Sphaerotilus montanus: one gene and its partner. The main gene of each other region encodes a partner of the protein of the gene in region 2 in a complex. Links are inferred from orthologs where the notes say so. Each region holds a gene or a part of one and is shown on either strand. Other genes may lie near its edges.

What was found. Proteins that work in one complex are often made in the same cells at the same time.
Region 1: the proteins of smc (region 2) and BDD16_RS01870 are in contact, whole or in part, in a crystal structure (PDB 3ZGX), measured with the Bacillus subtilis proteins. The link is inferred for Sphaerotilus montanus from one-to-one orthologs.

The regions. Positions count from the first base shown.
Region 1 is NZ_JACCFH010000001.1:429,700-436,573, reverse strand. The notes cover bases 2,564-5,466. They hold BDD16_RS01870 (segregation and condensation protein A), read right to left. Parts: upstream 4,476-5,466; coding sequence 3,651-4,475; downstream 2,564-3,650. Other genes in these bases: BDD16_RS01860 (CYTH domain-containing protein), read left to right, coding at 4,733-5,466; BDD16_RS01865 (DUF3460 family protein), read right to left, coding at 4,477-4,677; BDD16_RS01875 (Dyp-type peroxidase), read right to left, coding at 2,683-3,594. Outside these bases: BDD16_RS01885 (EAL domain-containing protein), read right to left, coding at 1-1,166; BDD16_RS01880 (FecR family protein), read right to left, coding at 1,163-2,554; more of BDD16_RS01860, read left to right, coding at 5,467-5,674; BDD16_RS01855 (SulP family inorganic anion transporter), read right to left, coding at 5,634-6,874. UniProt on the Bacillus subtilis protein: Participates in chromosomal partition during cell division. May act via the formation of a condensin-like complex containing Smc and ScpB that pull DNA away from mid-cell into both cell halves.
Region 2 is NZ_JACCFH010000001.1:4,743,848-4,751,885, forward strand. What follows is about bases 2,712-6,778. They hold smc (chromosome segregation protein SMC), read right to left. Parts: upstream 6,428-6,778; coding sequence 2,912-6,427; downstream 2,712-2,911. Other genes in these bases: BDD16_RS21700 (cell division protein FtsZ), read right to left, coding at 2,712-2,865; BDD16_RS21710 (PAS domain-containing sensor histidine kinase), read left to right, coding at 6,665-6,778. Outside these bases: NAD-dependent DNA ligase LigA, read right to left, coding at 1-1,659; more of BDD16_RS21700, read right to left, coding at 1,708-2,711; more of BDD16_RS21710, read left to right, coding at 6,779-8,038. UniProt on the Bacillus subtilis protein: Required for chromosome condensation and partitioning.

The DNA of each region.
Region 1 (6,874 bases), 4.3 Mb from region 2 along the record:
ATGCGGGTGTTGCGCAGTTCGAGTGTCCGGCCGAGCAGCAGCGCGATCGTCCAGCCCAGCACCATCGCTCCCAGCGGCAGCCAGACCTGGCCCCAGACCAGCGCGATCCCCTGGACCAGCAGTGGCAGCGGCAGCAGCCACAGCATGGCCTGGAGCCGCACGCCCAGCGACCGCATCAGCCGCCGCCCGAACAGGGCCGCGAACACCAGCGGCAGCACGTTGGCAGCCAGCACGACCGGTTCGCTGGCCAGGGTGACCATGCGGTTGCGGTCCATGGCCTGGTGCACCTGCGCCTGCCACTGCACGGTGCTCAGCGCCATGCTGCCGCGTGCACCGGGAACGGTCACCATCGGGTCGATGCCCTGCGCGGTGACGCCGACCCAGACCACGCGCCCGGTCAGCAAGGTCACCAGACTGGGATCGCGCAGCAGTTCGGAGGCGGAGATCTGCGAGACCGGGTGGTTGCCGAAGGGCAGGAGCTGCACCCGCTCGCGCCACCACGGATCGGTGCCGTGGCGACGGGCATCGGTGTCGGAGAGCAGGCTGGCGCGTGGCGCGCTCACCCGCTGCACGGCCAGTGGCAGCGCTTCCCAGGCGGTCGGGCCGCTGCCGGCGACCAGCGCGATGCGGCGCACCTGACCGTCCAGATCGATCGGCGATTCGGCGTGACCGAGTGCGGCGGCCACCTTGGCGAGTGCCGGCATGGGCTGCAGCACGCGCGCCGGCGTGCCGTCCAGCCGGTCGCCCGGCACGACGGGCAGCACGATCTGGCCGTGCGCGGCGATCGCTTCGGCCAGCCGTGCATCCTCGGCCGGATCCGTGGACGGTTCGGTGAACAGCACGTTGTAGCCGACCGCCTGCGTGCCGGCGCTGCGCAGCACGTCGATCAGCTCGGCGTGGCGCTGGCGCGGCCAGGGCCAGCGGCCGAGTGCCTGCAGGCTGGCATCGTCGATGGCGACCACGAGGCTGTCCGCCGGTGGCGTCGGCCTGGACAGCGGCTCGATCACGTCGCGGGACAGCAGATCGTGCACGGCCAGGTCGAACCGGTCGACCAGCGGGCGGGCGCCCAGCAGGAGCAAGGCGGTCAGCATGGCCGCGAACCACCAGGGGGCAGACACCAGCCGGAGCGACAGGGTTTGCCGGGCGAAAGGGGGGGGGTGGGTCACGGCGGGGGCTCCTGGGACGAGCGAAGGTCGAAGGCGCGCGGCTCGGACCACCCGCTGCGACCACCATCGGCCAGCAGCACTCGAACGCGTACGTGGTAAGGCCCGGGCCGAAGCGGCGCAGGCAGGTTCAGCCCCTCTCGGGGTGTCAGCTCATCCAGCACGACCCGCTCGAAGGCCCCATCCTCGGCGATCTGCACCTGCACACACGCTTGCGGATCGACCGGGGCCCAGCGCAGTTCGATGCGGTTGTCCAGCCAGTGGGTGCTGAACTGCGGGGTCCGGGGCGCAGGAGGCGGTGGCGGCGGCGGCGGTGGTGGCGTGAAGAGCGTGAGCGTGCGGGCGCCAGGCAAGCCTTCGAGGCCGATGGCATCAATCGCCCGCACGCGGAGCTGGTAGGTGCCATCGGCGAGCGCGGGGACCCCCGGTCCGGCGGTTGGCTGCACCGATTCGTGGAGCAGGCTGGCCGAGGCATCGTCGCCGAACCACTGCACGCGGTAGGCCACGGCACCGGCCACCGGCGGCCAGCGCAGTGCGCGGACCTGCTCGGTGGACAGCGGATCCGGGGCGGTCTCCAGTTCCGGTGCCGGCAGCAGCGGCACGGCGGCCACCGGCTGCAGACCCTGGTCGGCGCGGGAGCCGGTGGCGGTCTCCAGGGGCACCTCGCCGAGCGTGTTGCCAAAATCGACCCGGCCATGCACGACCTCGGCCCGTGTGCTGTCCGCATCGGCAGACACCCGGAATTCGGTGCCCCGCACGGTCGTCACGGCCGAAGGCGTGCGGATCTCGAAGCGGCTGTGGTCTGGCTGCGGCTGCACGGCACTCTCCAGCCCGCCCCGCAGCAGTTCGATGCGCACGGGCGCGGTGCCTGCGCGGGGGGCTGGTCCCGGGCTGCTGGCCGACTGTGCCCGGATCCACGCTTCTTGCTGCGCCCGGTCGAGCGGGATCAGGCGCAACTCGCTGGACGGGCGGACCAGCACCCGCGTGCCGTCCTGCATCTGCAGTGTCGCGGTGCCGTCGACCGGGGTGCGCAGCCAGGTGCCCGGGGGCAGGGGGGTGTCGGCACGGGCGGCAGTCCAGCCGGTGCCGCTGTTGAGCATGACGTCGCCGCGGAGGGCGGCCAGTCGCGCTTCCTGCGTTGTCAGGCGCAGCCAGGGCAGCGGAATGCGCAGCACCTGGCCGGGTTGCAGCCGGTCGCTGCGCAGCTGGTTGTTCGTCCGCAGGTCCTGCCACGTGTGCTGCTGGTGCAGGTAGCGCGCCGCGAGTGACCAGACCGAGTCACCCGGCTGGACCGTGTACAGGAACTCGTCCGATGTGGCCGACGAGGCGCCCCCGGCTGCGGACAGCAGCAGGGCCAGCAGTGCGGCGGCCGGGCGTGGAAGCAATGTCATGGGAGCGTGGTGTCAGCGGGTCACCGGAGGGAGACTCCGGAAGTGACAGATTCGCTCCGGACATCTTATGCCTTTGCCCGGGCTGGATTGAAGGCTGGATACGGCAATTCACGCCGCACTTGTGCAGATCAGGCCGGGGGGTGCCCTTGGTTCTGGAACAGCCGGCGCAGATCCAGCCGGCCCGCCTGCACCGGCGGGCACCAGTAGTAGGCCCCGCTGACCGGTTGGCTGAAACGGAAGAGATCGTCGACTACGCCGTCCTCGACCCCTGCCATGCGGGCGAGCTGGGCCTCGAAGGCGTCGAAGCCGGTGGCGAAGGCCGTGAAGTGCAGGCCGCAGCGCGCGCCCTCGATCCACGGCATCGAGCGCCGCACGACAAAGGCTTCCGGGGAGAAGCTCTCCTGCGCGGTGCGCTGCACGTGGGCGCTGGGGGGTGCGTCGTCGAGTTCGACGTTGTCGTCGCGGCGGCGGCCGATCATGCGGTCCTGCGTGGGGCGGTCGAACCGGTCGAAGCGCTCCAGCGCATGCTCCCATTGCTGCACGGCGACGAAGCTGCCGCCGTCCAGCCCCGGCCCCTGGCCCTGCACGCCGATGGTGTCGACCATGTCGCGGCCGGTGGGGTTCTCGGTGCCGTCCTCGTAGCCGGTCAGGTCGCGGCCGTCCTGGTGGCGGAAGGCGGCGAGTTCGTGGGTGACATCGAAGGCGGGCGCCAGCAGGCGGGCCAGTGCGCGGCTCCGCTGCAGCAGTGCGCCGGGATCGTCCTCGCTGCGCAGCCACAGCCACAGCTCGGCGGGCGTGGCCGGCAGATCGACCCGGCTGGCCGGCGGCGCGCTGAAGCTGCGCAGGCCGGGCACGGCGGCGTCCAGCCGTGCGACCAGCGTGGCGCCCAGCCCGACGACGGTGTGCAGCCCGTCGACTTCGGCGGCCAGGGCCTGCAGGGTGGTGCGCACGGCGGCATCGGCGTCCGGGCGCAAGGCCAGGCTGAGGTAGCGGCCGTGGGCGGGGACGCGGGCCGCAATGCCGGCTTGGATCGTGGACATCTGCACACTCCTGAAGGGTTTTCAGCGGAGTGTAGGGGGCGCAGGGCGAGGTCCGCTCAGGACGGGGTGTAGGTCAGCCGCACGTAGATGGGCGCGAAGGCCTCGGCCTGGGTGATCTCCAGCAGGCGCTCGCGGGCCAGTTCCAGCATGGCGATGAAGGTCACGACCAGCACCGGCACGCCGCGCGTGGCGTCGAACAGCTCGTGGAACTCGACGAAGCGCCGGCCCTGCAGCGCGCGCAGCACCAGCGTCATGTGCTCGCGCACGGACAGCGCCTCGCGGCCGATGTGGTGGCGCTGGGTCAGCTTGGCGCGCTGGAGCACGTCGGCCCAGGCATTGCGCAGGTCGATCGGGCTGACGTCGGGCAGGCGCGGCTCCAGGGCCTGCTCGATGTGCACTGCCGCGGCGAGCAGGTCGCGCCCGACGAGCGGCAGCTGGTCGATCTTCAGCGCGCCGAGCTTGATGCGCTCGTACTCCAGCAGGCGCCGCACCAGCTCGGCCCGCGGATCGGCGGCTTCCTGATCGGCCGCCACCTGGCGCGGCGGCAGCAGCATGCGCGACTTGATCTCGATGAGCATCGCCGCCATCAGCAGGTACTCGGCGGCGAGTTCGAGGTGGTGTTCGCGCAGCTGGTCGACGTAGGCCAGGTACTGGCGCGTCACCTCGGCCATCGGGATGTCGAGGATGTTGAAGTTCTGGCGCCGGATCAGGTAGAGCAGCAGGTCCAGCGGGCCCTCGAAGGCGTCGAGGTAGACGGCCAGCGCCTCGGGCGGGATGTAGAGATCCTGCGGCAGCGCGAACAGCGGCTCGCCGTACAGGCGGGCCAGCGCCAGCTCCGCCGGGTCGGTGTCCGACGCGGCGGTGCCGGGATCCGGGGTCACGTCAGGCCTTGGTCTGGTAGACGTAGGGTTGCTGCGGCACGGTGGCGGTGTTGAACTCGCCCTGGGCGCTGCGGTTCTGCTCGCGGTCCCACAGCAGGGCACGGCCTTCGCGCTGGCGCTGCTCCAGCTTCGGGTCCTGCTGCTTCAGGCTCTCGATGAACTGGGTGGTCTCGGACTTGTAGTGCTTCCAGAAGAGCGGCATGGTGTGTGAGCGGGCGGACGCTATAGAGTGAACCCCTGATTTTACAGGCGCTGCCATGCAAGAGATTGAACTGAAATTCCAGATTCCCCCCGCATCCCGTGCGTCGCTGTCCGAGTCCCTGCGCGACGCCGCGAGCGCGACCACCCGCCTGCGCGCCCGCTACTTCGACACCGGCGACCGCCTGCTGGCGCGCTCCGCCTTCGCGCTGCGGCTGCGGCAGGAGGGCGAGGGCTGGGTGCAGACCCTCAAGGGCCGCGGCGACGGCCTGATGACCCGGCTGGAACACAACGCGCCGCTCGGCACCGACTCCGGCGACGCGGCCCCCGCACTGTCGCTGGAACGCCACGCCGGCACGCCCGCCGGCGCGGCCCTGCTCGCCTTGCTGGACAGCGCGGGCCGCACGCCGGCCGATCTGGTGCTGCAGTTCTCCACCGACATCATCCGCACCCACGCCGAGGTCGAGGCCGATGGCGCGGTGGTCGAGCTGGCGCTGGACGTCGGGCAGATCGCCGGTGGCGGGCAGACGCTGCCGGTGTGGGAGATCGAGTTCGAGCTGGTCCGTGGCGCGCCCACGGGCCTGCTGTCGATGGCCTACCTGTGGACCGAAGCCTTCGGGCTCTGGCTCGATGCCCGCAGCAAGGCCGAGCGCGGCGACCGGCTGGCGCGTGGCGTGACGCAGGGCGACGTGCCGGCGGTGCGCCCGGTCGATGCGGCGCAGCCGTGGTCGCGGCAGGTGGCCGTGGCGCTGGCGCCGGTGCTGGCGCTGGTGGGCGATGTGGCGGACGACCTGGCCTCGCCGGCCCAGCGGGTGGCGCTGGCCCAGGCGCTGGGGGTGCTGGCGCAGACGTTGCGGGCGGAAGCACAGGCTGCAGGCGCGGCGGACACCGTGGCCGCACTGGCCGGGATGGTGTTCGACGCCGCGATCTGGCGCCGCACCGAGACGCAGGCGCTCTGGCTCAGCCTGCTGGAGTGGAGCCTGCCGGCGGACGCCCGCTGAGCGGATCCACGTACAGGTGCGCGGCTTCGAGGGCGGCCGCGAGCGTCGGCGCGACGCCGTGTTCGCCCAGCAGCGTGTCGAAGCCGGAGCGGGTCAGCAGCGAGCGGGGCTGTTCGTTGAGCGCCGCCACGATCAGCCGCACGCCACGGCGCTGCAACTGCCGGTGCAGCTGCACCAGCGCATCGACGCCCGAGGTGTCGACCGAGATCAGCCGGTGCATCTCCAGCACCACGACGCGGGTGCCGGCGTGCAGGCGATCGGGCAGGGATTCGACCTTGCCGACCGCGCCGAAGAACAGCGTGCCGTAGAAGCTGAACACCTCGACGCCCGGTTCTGCCAGGGGCAGCGTGTCCTGGAAATCACCGCTGGCCGAGGCCATCGAAGGCGAAGACGAGGGCTGTGGCGAGGGCGGTGGCGCGGTGTCCGCCGACACCCGCTCGACCTGGAAGAGCTGGCTCATGCGCCAGATGAAGAAGCCGCAGGCCAGCAGCAACCCGACCTCCACCGCGATCGTCAGGTCGAAGATGACGGTGAGGAAAAACGTGCCGAGCAGCACCGAGCGGTAGGGCAGCTTGAAGTGCCGCAGCCGCGCGAACTCGTGCCACTCGCCCATGTTCCACGCCACGAACAGCAGGATGCCGGCCAGCACCGCCAGCGGCACGTTCATCGCCAGCGGCGCCGCGACCAGCATGATCGCCAGCAGCGCGAGCGCGTGCACCATGCCGGCCACGGGTGAGACCGCCCCCGCGCGCACATTGGTGACGGTGCGCGCGATGGTGCCGGTGGCCGGGATGCCGCCGAACAGCGGCACGACGAAGTTGGCCACGCCCTGCGCCATCAGCTCCTGGTTCGGGTCGTGGCGGGGCGCGTCGATCATGTTGTCGGCCACCCGGGCGCACAGCAGCGACTCGATCGCCCCGAGCAGCGCGATGGTCAGCGTGGGCATCAGCAGCTGCTTGGCGGTGGCCCAGGTGAAATCGGGTAGTTCGAACGCCGGCAGTGCCTGCGGAATGCCGCCGAAGCGCGAGCCGATCGTCTCGACCGGCAGGTTGAACAGCGTGCTCACCAGCGTCAGCGAGATCAGCGCGACGATCGGCCCCGGCACGCGCGAGATGACGCGGGCGCTGCGTCCCTCGACCAGTTGCGTGGGCAGGATCGTGCCGGGCTTGAACAGCTTCATCCACACGAACAGACCCACCA
Region 2 (8,038 bases):
AAAGCGCCCCAGCGTCGTGTGCCGGCTCTTCTCCAGTGCATCGACCAGGTTCTGCGCGCTGCGCTCGCCCATGCGGTCCAGCGCCGCGAGCTTGGCCACACCGAGCGTGTACAGCTCCGGCAAGGTGCGCACGATGCCCGCATCGACGAGCTGCTCGACGACCTTGTCGCCCAGCCCCTCGACGTCCATCGCGCGCCGGCCAGCGTAGTGCAGGATCGCCTGCTTGCGCTGCGCCGGGCAGAACAGACCGCCCGTGCAGCGCCAGTCGGCCTCGCCCTCCTCGCGCACGATGTCGCTGCCACAGACGGGGCAATGGCCGCCGAGGCGCCTGTACAGATCAAACGGCTCGCCCGCGTCGGCCGGCCGGCGCTCCAGCACGACGCCGACCACTTCCGGGATCACGTCGCCGGCCCGCCGCACGATGACGGTGTCGCCCGTGCGCACGTCCTTGCGGCGCGTCTCGTCCTCGTTGTGCAGCGTGGCGTTGCTCACCGTGGTGCCACCCACGAAGACCGGCTCCAGCTTGGCCACCGGGGTGAGCTTGCCGGTGCGGCCGACCTGGATGTCGATCTCGCGCACGGTGGTCATCTGTTCCTGCGCCGGGTACTTGTGCGCCACCGCCCAGCGCGGCTCGCGGCTGACGAAGCCGAGTTGCCGCTGCAAGGCCAGGTCGTCCACCTTGTAGACCACGCCGTCGATGTCGAAGGGCAGCTGGTCGCGCTGCGCACCGATGCGCTGGTGGAAGGCCGCCAGACCGTCCGCGCCCACCACCACGGCCCGCTCGGCGCACACCGGCAGGCTGAAGGCATCCAGCGCATCGAGCACCCCGCTGTGCGTGCCCGGCAGCGCCCAGCCCTGCACCTCGCCCAGCCCGTAGGCGAAAAAGCTCAGCGGACGCTCGGCCGCCAGCGCCGGGTCGTGCTGGCGCACCGCACCGGCGGCGGCGTTGCGCGGGTTGACGAAGGTCTTCTCGCCCTTGTCGCCACGCGCGATGCGCTCGCGCTGGCGTTCGTTGAGCCGGTCGAAGTCGTCACGGCGCATGTAGACCTCGCCACGCACCTCCAGCACGGCGGGAAGGCCACCCGGCCCGTCGCGCAGGCGCAGCGGAATCTGGCCAATGGTGCGGATGTTCTGGGTGACGTCCTCGCCGCTTTCGCCGTCGCCGCGGGTGGCGGCCTGCACCAGCACGCCGTCCACATAGCGCAGGTTGATCGCCAGCCCGTCGAACTTCAGCTCGCAGGCGTAGCGCAGCGGCGGCGCATCCTCGCCCAGCGCCAGTTCGCGCCGCACACGGGCATCGAAGGTACTGGCGCCGGTGGCCTCGGTGTCGGTCTCGGTGCGGATCGAGCGCATCGGCACGGCGTGGCGGACCGCGGCGAATCCGTCGAGCACCTGCCCGAGCACCCGCTGCGTCGGGGAATCCGCGGTGCGCAAATCCGGGTGCGCGGCCTCGATCGCCTGGAGCTGCTGGAACAGGCGGTCGTACTCGGCGTCGGGGACTTCCGGCGCGTCGAGCACGTAGTAGCGGTGGGCGTGGTGGTGCAGTTGCCGGCGCAGTTCGGCGGCCAGCTCGGCCGGCGAGGCCACCGCCTGCAGGGTCTGCGAATCGGGGCCGGAGGAGAGGTCCGGCGGCGACGAGAAGAGATCGGTTTGCGACATGCGCGCCAGTGTAGGCGCGCGTCCGCGGCAGGTGAATCCGGCGGTCGCCTAGCTGAACAGGCGCCGCGCCGCGGGCGAGCCTGCCGCCAGCTCGTATTCCGCCAGCTTGGCGTACAGGCCGTCCAGATCCTCGCGGATCAGCGCAAACGCCCCGGCATTGAGCGCGCGGCCCTCGTCGTCGTTGACGTCGGCATCCAGCGCGATGGCCAGCGCCTGACCGGAAGCGCACCAGGCATTGAAGGGCTGCTCGGCCTGCGGCGTCTGCGGCACGTCGAACACCAGCGACATCTCGGACACCCAGGACTGGTCCGGATCCTCGGCCAGCGCGGCCTGGGCATCGAACACCAGCGCCAGCACCGGCGGCGCATCCTCTTCGCGGCCCGGCAGGATGAGCTTGCCCGGCACCGGCCCGCTGACGAAGCCGTGGCGGGCCGCGTGCTGCTGGATCCAGCTCACCGGCCACTGGCCCTGGCGCGCGGTGAGCCGCATGGCAAGCTGCGCGTCGTGGTGCACGGCCACCCGGTCGAGCGAACGTGCCCGGGCCACGACATCCAGCATGTCCGGAAACTCGGCCTCGGCCGACAGCGGCTCGGCAAAGCGCTGGATGATCTGGACAAACTCCGAATATTCGATCTCGTTGACGGCGCCGAGCCGGTTGGCGAGTTGCAGACCCGCGCGCAGTTCGCTGCAGGTCTGGCCGGCGACGGGGGTTTCCCACTCGCCCGTCTGGCTGTTGCAGCCTTCGATCAGGAACGGCTTGCCACCCGCCCGACGCGACGGTGGCCAATGGGCCAGCACCGTCTCTCCAGACAAGGGCTGCTCGGGAACCAGCCGGGCGACCGCGTCAATCAGCGGATCGATGCGGGACACAGCCGCGGGCCGGCGTACCGGCACATTCAGCGCCGCGGGCACACCCACCAGCCGCTGCTCGATGGCCTCGACGGAGGCGGCCACCGGCGCGTCCTCCAGCGGGATCGGCTCGGTCGGCGCATGGTCCGGATCGAAACTCGGTTCCTGGTGGAGCGGCTGTGGCGCGACAGCAGCCAGGGCCGCATCCGGCGCCCCCGGCGAGGCGGCATCGGCCGCGGAAGGCTTGGGCAGGCGCGTCTTGCCCCCGGCGCGGCGGGTCTGCCAGGCGCCATGCCCGACGACAGCGGCGAGCACCAGCCCTCCGACGATGGCCAACCATACTTGCAATGAATTCATCGGTCCCCGGGTTCCTGGTCATGGCCTGAACAGTGTGTCGCCACCCTCACGGTAGCTCAGCCAGTGAGACTGCTGCCTCCATGTCCACCGCGACGATGCGCGACACACCCTGTTCCTGCATTGTCACGCCGATCAATTGTTCGGCCATCTCCATTGCAATTTTGTTGTGCGAAATGAAAAGAAACTGCGTACCGGACGACATTTGACGGACCAGACGGGCATATCGCTCGGTATTGGCGTCATCCAGTGGTGCATCCACCTCGTCCAGCAGGCAGAACGGCGCCGGATTGAGCAGGAAGATCGCGAACACCAGCGCGATCGCGGTAAGTGCCTTTTCACCGCCGGACAGCAGGTGGATGGTCGAATTCTTCTTGCCGGGCGGCTGCGCCATGACCTGCACGCCGGCGTCCAGGATCTCGTCGCCGGTCATCACCAGCCGGGCCTGACCGCCACCGAACAGGCTCGGGAACATGCGCCCGAAGCCGTCGTTGACCTGGTCGAAGGTGGCCTTCAGCAGATCGCGGGTCTCCAGGTCGATCTTGTGGATCGCGGCCTCCAGCGTCTGCATGGCCTCGGTGAGGTCGGCGACCTGCATGTCGAGGAACTGCCGCCGCTCGCGGGCGGCGCCCAGCTCATCCAGCGCCGCCAGGTTCACGGCGCCCAGCGCGTTGATCTCGCGCTGGATGCGGTCGATCTCGCCCTGCAGCCCGTGCAGGCGCACACCGTCCTGCGCGATGCCGGCGGCCAGCGCGTCCAGGTCGACCGCCGCCGCCTGCAGCTGCTCCAGGAACTGCGCGCCGCCGAGCTGCGCGGCCTGCGCTTCGAGCTGGAGCTTCGTGATCTCGTCGCGCAGCGGCTGCAGACTGCGCTCGTGCGCGGCGCGCTGCTCGTCGGCGCGGCGCATCTGCTGCGTCAGGTCGTCCCAGGTCTGGCGGGCGGACGACAGCGCCTGCTCGCGCTCGACGCGCAGCGCCAGCGCCTCCTGCAGCCCGCCTTCGGCCGCGGCGTCGTCCAGCCCGGCGAGTTCGGCGGCGAGCTGCTCCAGCGCGCGTTCGTTGACGGTGAGCTGCTGCGCGGCGGTTTCCAGCCCACGCTGCAGCTCGCCGCGCCGCGCCAGCAACGACCGGGCCGCGAACTGCGACTCCTGCGCCGTGCGCTCCAGGCCGCGCAACTGCTCGCGGGCATCGGCCAGCCGCCGCTCGGCCGCGATCACCGCGTCTTCCAGCTCGGCGTGGCGCTCCTGCTCGGTGGCGAGCTGCAGGTCGAGTTCCTCGAAACGCGCTTCGCCTGTCAGGCGGCGTTCTTCGAGTTCTTCCAGCTGCGCATCGACCTCGGCGAGTTCGGTGTCCAGCTGGTCGCGGCGGCGCGTGACCTGCTCGGCCTGCTGGGTCAGGCGCAGCACCTCGACCTGCAGCTGGTGCGCCCGCGTCTGGCTGTCGGCGGCGTCGCGGCGGGCGCCGGCCAGCCGCTGCGCCGCGTCGGTGTAAGCGGCTTCGGCGCGGACCAGCGCGCTGCGGGCCTCATCGGCCATCAGCGCCTGGGCGCGGACCTGGGTTTCGAGGTTCTCGATCTCCTGCGCGCGCGCCAGCAGGCCGGCCTGCTCTGAATCCGGCGCGTGGAAGCTCACCGCGTAAGCGCTCACCGCGTGCCCGGCCGGCGTCAGGATCAGCTCGCCATGGGTCAGCCGGCTGCGCAGCGCCAGCGCTTCCTCGACGTTGGCCGCCGTGTAGACGCCTTCGAGCCAGTCGTTGAGCAATGCCACCAGCCCCGGATCGCCCACGCGCAGCAGGTCGGTCAGCCGCGGCAGCGTGCGATGCGTATTGGCGATCGCGCTGGTCGGCGGCGAATAGAAGGCGAGCTTGGCCGGCGGCGGATCCAGATCGAAGCCGCGCACCGTCTCGATCCGCCCGACTTCGAGCGCCTGCAACCGCTCGCGCAAAGCCGATTCGAGCGCGGTTTCCCACCCGGGTTCGATGTGGATGCGCCGCCACAGCCCTTGCAGACCCTCCAACCCGTGCCGCGCCAGCCAGGGCCGCAGCTTGCCTTCGGTCTGCACCTTTTCCTGCAGCGCCCGCAGCGCGTCGAGCCGCGCCGTCAGCGCCGACTGGCGGGCAGATTCGCTATTGGCCGCGCTCTGCTGGCCGCGGCGCTGCTCGTCGAGCGTCGGCACCAGTTCGGACAGCTCGTGCAGGCGCGCATCGGCGAGTTCCTGCACCTCCTGCGCTCGGGCGAGTTGCGCACGCAGGTCGTCGAGGCGGTGGTCGTCGGGTGCGCCGAGCTGGCGGCGCTCGGCGGACAGGCGCTCGCGGCGGCCCTGCAACTCGCGGCCGCGCTCGTCCAGATGGCGCGACTGCGCGGCGAGCAGCTGGATCTGTTGCTGCACCTCGCTCGCGCGGGTGCGCTGCGTGGCGGCGCGCTGGCTGGCCTGGCGCAGCGTGTCCTCGACGGCGGGCAAGGCCATCGAACGCTCTTCGACCTGCGCGGCCAGGATCTCGCCCTGCTCTTCCGCTTCGGCGAGCTGCTCGGCCAGCGTTTCCAGCTCGGCCTCGGCGTGTTCGCGGCGCAGCGTCCATTGCTGCGTCTGTGCGGCGATCTCGGCCTGTCGCTGCAACCCACGCTGGCGCGCATCGACGACGTGGCGGATGCGCTCCTCCAGCCGGCTGACCTGCATCGACGCCTCCGCCAGCGCGCCTTGCGCGGCGTGCAGCGCGTCGCTGGCGTCGTAGTGCGACTGGCGCAGCGCGTCCTGCTCGGCTTCCGTCTGGCGCAGCTCGGCGATGCGCAGCTCCAGCGCGTTCGTCGCCGCCAGCTCGGCCAGCCGGACCCGCTCGCGCTCGCTGGTGGCGTCGCGGTGTTTCAGGAACCAGAGCTGGTGCAGTTTCAGCGTGCCGGTGTCCTGCAGCGTGCGGTAGCGCAGCGCGACCTCGGCCTGGGCTTCGAGCTTGTCGAGGTTGGTCGTCAGCTCGCGCAGGATGTCGTCCACGCGGGTCAGGTTCTCGCGGGTGTCCTTCAGGCGGTTCTCGGTCTCGCGGCGGCGTTCCTTGTACTTGGACACGCCGGCCGCTTCCTCCAGGAACAGCCGCAGCTCTTCGGGGCGCGACTCGATGATCTTGCTGATCGTGCCCTGGCCGATGATGGCGTAGGCGCGCGGGCCCAGACCGGTGCCGAGGAACACGTCCTGCACATCGCGGCGGCGCACCGGCTGGTTGTTGATGTAGTAGGTGCTGGTGCCGTCGCGGGTCAGCACGCGCTTGACGGCGATCTCGGCGTACTGGTTCCACGAGCCGCCCGCCCGGCCGGCATCGTTGCTGAAGGCGAGTTCGACGCTGGAGCGGCTGGCGGGCTTGCGGTTGCCGGAGCCGTTGAAGATCACGTCCTGCATCGACTCGCCGCGCAGCTCGCTCGCCTTCGATTCGCCCAGCACCCAGCGCACGGCGTCCATGATGTTGGACTTGCCGCAGCCATTGGGACCGACGACGCCGACGAGCTGGCCGGGCAGCTGGAAATGTGTCGGATCGGCGAAGGATTTGAAGCCCGAGAGCTTGATCGAATTCAGGCGCATCTCGGAGAAGTATTATCTAACTCTTTGATTTACAAGCATTAAATGCTTGAACATTGGAGGCAATGATACCACTGGTCCGACTGCACCGAACCGGGCGACGGGACCTTGGATTCCTGGGCACCGCGGGAAAGTCCGGCCCCGTGTCAACCCTCGATCCTTGTTGAAGTTTGATACAAGGCAAGAAACAGACTGACTCCGACTGGTACCCTCCACGGTACTGAACAACAATCCAGCGCCATGACTGCCCTGCCAGCCGCCGCACTGTCGAACGGGTTCTTCGATCTACCTTCGGAGATGGTCGCTGGCGCCTCGCGCGAAGCGGTCGTGCTGGTGGACGCGCGGCAGTGCATCGTCGCCATCAATGCAGCGGCCGCGCGGATGTTCGGGCATGCCCAGCCGGACCTGCTGGGCCGGCCGCTGTCATGTCTGATTCCCGATGGCCTGCGCGACGTCCACGACCAGCATGTGCAGCACTTCACCGCGGCGCAGCAGGCCGAGCGCGCGCCCCTGCATGGGGAAGCCCTGCAAGGCCTGCGTGCCGACGGGCAGGTGTTTCCTGTCGAGGTGGTGGTGTCCCGGCTGGAACTGGTGCTCGACGGGCAACGCCACACCTGCTTCATGGCGATGATGTGCGACCTCAGTACCCAGCACGGCCTGCGCAGCGAGGTGGCGATGCTGAGCGAGCGGGTGCGCACCGTGCTCGACCTGACGCCGGTGGCGATCTGGATCGTCGATGACGAGCAGCTGGTGTATGCCAACCGCGCCGCCGTCCATCTGTTCGGCGTGTCGGACCGGGCACAGCTCATCGGCCGGTCGATCTACACCCTGCTGCATGCCAGCGGGCATGTACCGCTGCGGTCCCATCTGCAGTCAGCCAGACCGGTGAAGAGCGCCACGCCCGCGGTCGTCAGCGGCACCCTGCTGCGCCCCGACGGACAGACCCGCGAGGTCGACATCGCCACATCGGCCCTGCCGGACCACGGGCAGACCGTCCTGCAGATGGTCATCATCGACGTGACGGAAAGCCAGCGCCAGGCCCGGGAGCAGTCGCTGCACCGGGTCGAATTGCGCCGGCTGGCGGCCAGCGTGGTCGAGGCCCGCGAGGAAGAACGCCGCCGCATCGCCCGCGAACTGCACGACGAACTGGGCCAGCGCCTGACCGCCATGAAGATGGAGCTGTTCGGCCTGCGTGCCGAAACGCCCGGTCCCGGCGGGAACGGACGCATCACCAGCATGCTGGAGATGGTGGACAGCACCGTGGCGGCACTGCGCCGGATTGCGGCCGACCTGCGTCCGCTGATGCTCGACGACCTGGGGCTGAACGCCGCGATCGAATGGCTGGCCCGCGACGCCGCCCGGCGCATGGACATGGAGGTGACGGTGCAGCTCGGCACCGAGGACCCGCCGCTGGGACCGGGTGCCGACATCGCGCTGTACCGCATGGTGCAGGAGGCGCTGACCAACGTGGCCCGCCACGCCAATGCCACCGATGTCCGGATCGAGTTGCGCCAGAGCGCGGACGAACTGATCCTGACGGTGCGGGACAACGGCCATGGATTCCCCGACCGGTCGATGCGCCAGGACGGTCGCTACGGCCTGCTGGGCATGCGC